Linked DNA regions of Chelatococcus sp. HY11. The protein of the gene in region 2 interacts with the protein of the main gene of each other region in a pairwise test. Links are inferred from orthologs where the notes say so. Each region holds a gene or a part of one and is shown on either strand. Other genes may lie near its edges.

Region 1 (3,077 bases), 1.9 Mb from region 2 along the record:
ATTCTCACCTTCCGTCCGCATCGTCCGGACCTGAGGGAACGGGGTCAAGCGGCTTTAGCTCCCGTCAGCGGAGCTACCATCGGAAGTGCCATCGGATGCGCTGCGAAAGCAACATATCTTAGCGCGCCCCGCCCATTTTTGCCGGGATTGCACGCATTTTGTTTCAACATTCAAGCAATATGCGGCCGAAAGCCCTTCACCGCCTTATGCGGCCGGTAGCGGAACCATGGCGGGAACACCTTCGGGGACCTGGACCGGCGCATGTATCGCAGGCCAGACGCGCGGATCGGCGCGCAGACCCTCAACACGGGAGACGCTTCCCGCCCCCCCCACCACCAGGGCAATACCCATCACAAGGCCGCCGACGGCAACCGCCAGAGCGGGAACGGAGAACAAACTGACATCGAGACGCATGACTTTGGCCGAATCACATGTTGTCCACAGCTTTTCAACACCATGTCCTCACGTTTGTCCAAGGCAGCATCGCGACCGGACTATGTCGAAGGCAAGGCAACACACGCAAAGTAACACCCGCAAATCGCTCGCATCCACACACAGCACTTGCGGGAAAAGCCCTCAAACGGCACAAGACTGCCATGCTGCAGATCAACGAACTGACCTATCGGCTCGGAGCACGCCTCCTGATCGATCAAGCGACCGTCGCGGTCCCCAGCGGGGCGCGTGTCGGCCTCGTCGGTCGCAACGGCGCGGGCAAGACGACGCTCTTCCGGTTGATACAGGATGAGATAGCGGGCGAGTCCGGCAGCATCACCCGGCCCAAGAACTGGCGCATCGGCGCGGTCGCGCAGGAGGCGCCGGGAGGGCCGGAGACGTTGATCGAGGTCGTGCTGGCGGCCGATACCGAACGCGCCGCCCTGTTGGCCGAGGCCGAAACCACGACCGATCCCATGCGGCGCGCCGATATCGAGATCAGGCTCGTCGATATCGACGCCCATTCGGCGCCGGCCCGGGCAGCCTCCATCCTCCATGGCCTCGGCTTCGACGCGGAAGCACAGGCACGCCCGTGTTCCGCCTTCTCGGGCGGCTGGCGCATGCGGGTCGCCCTTGCCGCGGTGCTCTTCACCGAGCCGGATCTGCTGCTCCTGGACGAACCGACGAACTATCTCGATCTCGAAGGGACGCTCTGGCTTTACGACTATCTCGGGCGCTATCCCCATACGGTGCTCGTCATCAGCCACGACCGCGAGCTGCTCGATACCGCCGTCGACCACATCCTGCATCTCGACCAGGGCAAGCTCACGGTCTATCGCGGCGGCTACACCTCCTTCGATCGCCAGCGGCGGGAGAAGCAGGCCCTGCAGTCGAAGGCGCGCATGAAGCAGGAGGCCGAGCGCAAGCATTTGAGCGCCTTCGTCGAACGCTTCCGCGCCAAGGCCTCGAAGGCCCGGCAAGCGCAATCGCGCCTCAAGCGGTTGGAAAAAATGGAGCCAATCGCGGCGGTGGCCGGCGAAGAGGTGCTGCCTTTCCATCTCCAGGGGCCAGACCGCCCCCTCTCCCCGCCCCTCATCGCGATCGAGGGCGTGGGCGCGGGCTACGGCGACCGCACCGTGCTCGATCGACTCAACCTCACGCTTCTGCCGGACGACCGCATCGCGCTGCTCGGCTCGAACGGAAACGGCAAGTCGACCTTCGCCAAGCTCCTCTCCGGGCGCCTCGCGCCCATGAAGGGCCAGGTGACCCATTCGCCCAAGCTGAAGACAGCCTATTTCGCCCAGCACCAGCTTGACGAGCTGAGCATGGCCGAGACGCCGTTGCAGCATATCGCGGCGCTTATGCCGGATGCCCCGCAAGCCAAGCAGCGGGCGCGCGCCGCCCAGTTCGGCTTTTCCGGCGCGCGCGCCGAGACGCCAGTCGAGAAGCTCTCCGGCGGCGAGAAGGCGCGCCTCCTCATGGGCCTCGCGGCTTTCGGCGGTGCCCATCTCCTGATCCTCGACGAGCCGACCAACCACCTCGACATCGACAGCCGTCAGGCTCTCGTGGAAGCGATCAACGACTACACCGGCGCCGTCGTCCTCATCAGCCATGATCGCTTCCTCATCGAGGCCTGCGCGGAGCGCCTGTGGCTCGTCTCGAACGGCACCGTGAAGTCCTACGATGGCGACATGGACGACTATCGCCGCCTCGTGCTCGGCCTCGACAAATCCGGCAGCGGCGGCAATCGCGAGCCGGAGATCAAGGCGCCCGCCGCCGCGCCGGCCCGGCCCGCCGGCGCGGCGCGCCCATCCCTCAATGCCATGCGCAAGCGCGTCACGGAACTAGACGCGCGCATCGCGAAGCTGACAGCCGCCATTGAAAAGGTCGACACCGCACTTGCCGACCCCTCCGCCTTCAGGGACAATCCGACCAAGGCTGCGGAACTCGCGCGCATGCGCAACGAGGCCGCCGAGGCGCTTGCGCGAACGGAAGACGAATGGCTCGACGCGACGACGATGCTGGAAGACGCGCAATAATGATCGGAGCGACACACATACGCCGATCATCGCAGAAAAACACACCATATATATAATTTATATTAATATCGTCATAAATAATAAAAACAAAATTAATCGGAAAACATCATTGTTTATGCATTACATGCATCGCGAAAAATATTCGCCGATCGATACTACGTGACACTTTTACATGTCACCGATGGCGGACACCTTATGAAGCTCCTCACTCTTCCAGAGATCGTCAGGAGAATTCCTGGCGCCCGAGGTTTCGGCAAATCAGTCGCCCGTGCAACGGGGGTGATACCCTCGAAACGCGGTAGCGAGACCAGAGCCCCCTGCATGCTGGAAGGCCCTACAGAGCCGGCCTCTTCTCGATCCAGCCCCGTTCCGCCCCCAAGGGCCAAGAGGCAGCAGCAATTTGCTGTCTCTGTCGGAGCCAGCCGGGAGGCTGAGCCAGAAACCCCGAAACAGCGACGTCAGGGACTTGTCTATATTCCCATACGCTCCGAGAAATTGAGGGAGCTGGCCAGGATCTGGAACGAGCAGAGATTTTTGGCGGGAAAGGGCCTTTACGGCATCCTCCACAAGCCGGATGACATGCTGGAGAGCAACTGGCTCGCAAGG
Region 2 (3,617 bases):
CGGCGCCGAAGACAAGATCGCGGCGATGGAGGCGGCGGGCATCCGCGTGTCGCCTTCACCGGCCCGCCTTGGCAAGACCCTGGTTGAGGTCTTGAAGGGATAAGACAGCTTTTTGCCTGGTCCGGCGCTAGCCGGACCAGGTTTACATCTGTCTTGTCCGGACGTTGTAGATCCTCATCTGAGGGTCGAAGAGGAAAGGGTCTGGAAACCTTCTGGGAATATTGCGGTTCGATCGCCATATGACCGGCGGGGATCCAAGAGATCCAGTTTGATCGAAACGGGAGCGCCCCAGGCGGTCCCTCTCGCCGCGAAACCGGGTTGCGGCGGGAGAAGCCGGCCTTCGATGGCCGCGCATATGCCTTCGCAGCCGCACCCACACGTGTGTTGCAGAGGTCCCGGCCAGGATGAAGACGATGGCACGCCAGGACGTGAACGACATCTTTGCTCAAACTTCCTTCCTCTACGGTGGCAATGCCGCCTATCTGGAGGAGCTCTACGCCCGCTACCAGCAGAACCCGTCCTCCGTCGACGAGCAGTGGCAGACGTTCTTTGCCGGGCTGAAGGACGAGGGGTCGACGATCGTCGAGAACGCGCGCGGCGCGTCCTGGAAGCGGCCGAACTGGCCGATCGTCGCCAATGGCGAGCTCGTCTCGGCGCTGGACGGCAACTGGATCGGCGTCGAGAAGGCGATCGGCGACAAGATCAAGGGCAAGGCCCAGGCGAAGGGCGTCGAGCTCAGCCAGGCCGAGGTCGAGCAGGCGGCCCGCGACAGCGTGCGCGCTATCATGATGATCCGCGCCTATCGCATGCGTGGCCACCTCCATGCCGATCTCGATCCGCTGGCGCTCGAACCGCGCGGCGATCACGAGGAACTGCACCCCTCGACCTACGGCTTCGGGCCGCAGGACTACGATCGCAAGATCTTCATCGACAACGTGCTCGGTCTCGAGTTCGCCACCATCAACCAGATGCTGGAGATCCTGCGGCGCACCTATTGCCAGACGCTGGGCGTCGAGTTCATGCATATCTCCGATCCGACCGAAAAGGCCTGGATCCAGGAGCGCATCGAGGGGCCGGACAAGGAGATCAGCTTCACCCGCGAGGGCAAGCGCGCGATCTTCAACAAGCTCGTCGAGGCGGAAGGATTCGAGAAGTTCCTCGACGTCAAGTACACCGGCACCAAGCGCTTCGGCCTCGACGGCAGCGAGTCGATGATTCCGGCGCTCGAGCAGATCATCAAGCGCGGCGGCGCGCTGGGCGTTCGCGATATCGCGCTCGGCATGGCGCACCGCGGTCGTCTGAACGTGCTCGCGCAGGTCATGGGCAAGCCGCACCGCGCCATCTTCCACGAGTTCAAGGGCGGATCCTTCGCGCCTGACGACGTGGAAGGCTCCGGTGACGTGAAGTACCATCTCGGCGCCTCGTCGGACCGTGAGTTCGACGGCAACCGCGTCCATCTTTCGCTCGCCGCCAACCCCTCGCATCTCGAGATCGTCGATCCCGTCGTGCTCGGCAAGGTGCGCGCGAAGCAGGACCAGCTCGGCGACACCGTCGAGCGTTCGAAGGTGCTGCCGCTCCTCATCCATGGCGACGCGGCCTTCGCCGGCCAGGGCGTCGTGGCGGAATGCCTCGGCCTCTCCGGCCTGAAGGGGCACCGCACCGGCGGCTCCCTGCATTTCATCATCAACAACCAGATCGGCTTCACGACCAACCCGCGCTATGCGCGCACCTCGCCTTATCCGTCGGATCTCGCCAAGATGGTCGAGGCGCCGGTGTTCCACGTGAATGGCGACGACCCGGAAGCCGTGACCTTCGCCGCGAAGATCGCCATCGAGTTCCGGCAGAAGTTCCACAAGCCTGTCGTCATCGACATGTTCTGCTACCGCCGCTTCGGCCATAACGAGGGCGACGAGCCGGCGTTCACCCAGCCGATCATGTACAAGAAGATCCGCCAGCATCCGACGTCGCTGGAGATCTACGGCAAGAAGCTCGTGGCCGAGGGCGTGCTGGCCGAAAGCGAGGTCGAGGAGGCGAAGGCCGCCTGGCGCACGAGGCTCGAGGGCGAGTTCGAATCGGCGCAGACCTACAAGCCCAACAAGGCTGACTGGCTGGATGGCCGCTGGTCAGGGCTCAAGGCTGTCCGCGAGGACGCCGACGATCCGCGCCGGGGGGCGACCGGCCTGCCGGACGCGACCCTGAAGACCATGGGCGAGCGCCTGACCACGGTGCCGGAAGGCTTCCATCTGCACCGCACGATCCAGCGCTTCCTCGACAATCGTCGCAAGACGATCGAGGAAGGCCAGGGCATCGACTGGGCCACCGGCGAGGCGCTTGCCTTCGGCTCGCTGCTGCTTGAAGGCCACCCTGTCCGCCTGTCGGGCCAGGACGTCGAGCGCGGCACTTTCAGCCAGCGCCATTCGGTGCTGCTCGACCAGGAGAACGAGGACCGCTACACGCCCCTCAACAACCTGGACGAGAACCAGGCCCGCTACGAGGTCATCAACTCGATGCTCTCGGAAGAGGCGGTGCTCGGCTTCGAATATGGCTACACGCTGGCCGAGCCGAATGCGCTGACCCTGTGGGAAGCGCAGTTCGGTGACTTCGCCAACGGTGCCCAGGTGGTCGTCGACCAGTTCATCTCGTCGGGTGAGCGCAAGTGGCTCAGGATGTCGGGCCTCGTGATGCTGCTTCCGCATGGCTATGAAGGCCAGGGGCCGGAGCATTCCTCCGCCCGCCTGGAGCGCTATCTGCAGCTCTGCGCCGAGGACAACATGCAGGTCGCGAACTGCACGACGCCGGCGAACTACTTCCATATCCTGCGCCGGCAGCTGAAGCGCGAGTTCCGCAAGCCGCTCATCCTGATGACGCCGAAGTCGCTGCTGCGCCACAAGCGCTGCGTCTCGACGCTGGACGAGCTCTCCGAAGGCACGAGCTTCCACCGCATCCTGCGGGATGACGCCGAGCGTCTGCCGAAGGAGAAGATCAAGCTCGTCAAGGACGAGAAGATCCGCCGGGTCGTGATCTGCTCGGGCAAGGTCTACTACGACCTCTATGAGGAGCGCGAGAAGCGCGGCATCGACGACATCTTCTTCCTGCGCGTCGAGCAGCTCTATCCTTTCCCGGCCAAGACGCTTGCCGGCATTCTTTCCCGCTTCCGCAACGCTGAGGTGTTGTGGTGCCAGGAAGAGCCCAAGAACATGGGGTCGTGGAACTTCGTCGAACCCTATCTCGAATGGGTGCTCGACCATTCCGGCCTCAAGGCGACGCGTCCGCGCTATGTCGGACGTCCCGCCTCGGCCTCCACGGCTGTCGGCCAGATGTCCAAGCATCTGGCACAGTTGCAGGCTTTCCTTGACGAGGCGCTGGCTTCCTGAGGGAAGCCTTCGCCCCGCCCCCTCAAGCTGGCCGCAAGGCCTTAGATCGTCAGGCATCCGGCCCGGCCGGAAGACAGCAAGAAGCGAACATCATGGCGACCGAAATCCGTGTGCCGACCCTCGGCGAATCCGTGACGGAGGCCACCATCGGCCGGTGGTTCAAGAAACAGGGCGAGGCCGTGAAGGCCGATGAGCCGCTCGTCGAACTCGAAACCGACAAGGTGACGCTGGAGGTCAACGCTC

The links. The genes of interacting proteins can lie anywhere in the genome.
Region 1: the proteins of KIO74_RS14565 (region 2) and KIO74_RS05895 interact in binary tests that used the Escherichia coli proteins (3 or more experiments, as listed by UniProt). The link is inferred for Chelatococcus sp. HY11 from one-to-one orthologs.

The regions. Positions count from the first base shown.
Region 1 is NZ_JAHBRX010000001.1:1,255,340-1,258,416, forward strand. The notes cover bases 73-3,033. They hold KIO74_RS05895 (ABC-F family ATP-binding cassette domain-containing protein), read left to right. Parts: upstream 73-596; coding sequence 597-2,471; downstream 2,472-3,033. Other genes in these bases: KIO74_RS05900 (hypothetical protein), read left to right, coding at 2,793-3,033. Outside these bases: more of KIO74_RS05900, read left to right, coding at 3,034-3,077. UniProt on the Escherichia coli protein: Genetic data indicate it may be involved in ribosome assembly or function.
Region 2 is NZ_JAHBRX010000001.1:3,177,831-3,181,447, forward strand. Bases 74-3,574 are described here. They hold KIO74_RS14565 (2-oxoglutarate dehydrogenase E1 component), read left to right. Parts: upstream 74-413; coding sequence 414-3,374; downstream 3,375-3,574. Other genes in these bases: sucD (succinate--CoA ligase subunit alpha), read left to right, coding at 74-103; odhB (2-oxoglutarate dehydrogenase complex dihydrolipoyllysine-residue succinyltransferase), read left to right, coding at 3,467-3,574. Also shown: more of sucD, read left to right, coding at 1-73; more of odhB, read left to right, coding at 3,575-3,617. UniProt on the Escherichia coli protein: E1 component of the 2-oxoglutarate dehydrogenase (OGDH) complex which catalyzes the decarboxylation of 2-oxoglutarate, the first step in the conversion of 2-oxoglutarate to succinyl-CoA and CO(2).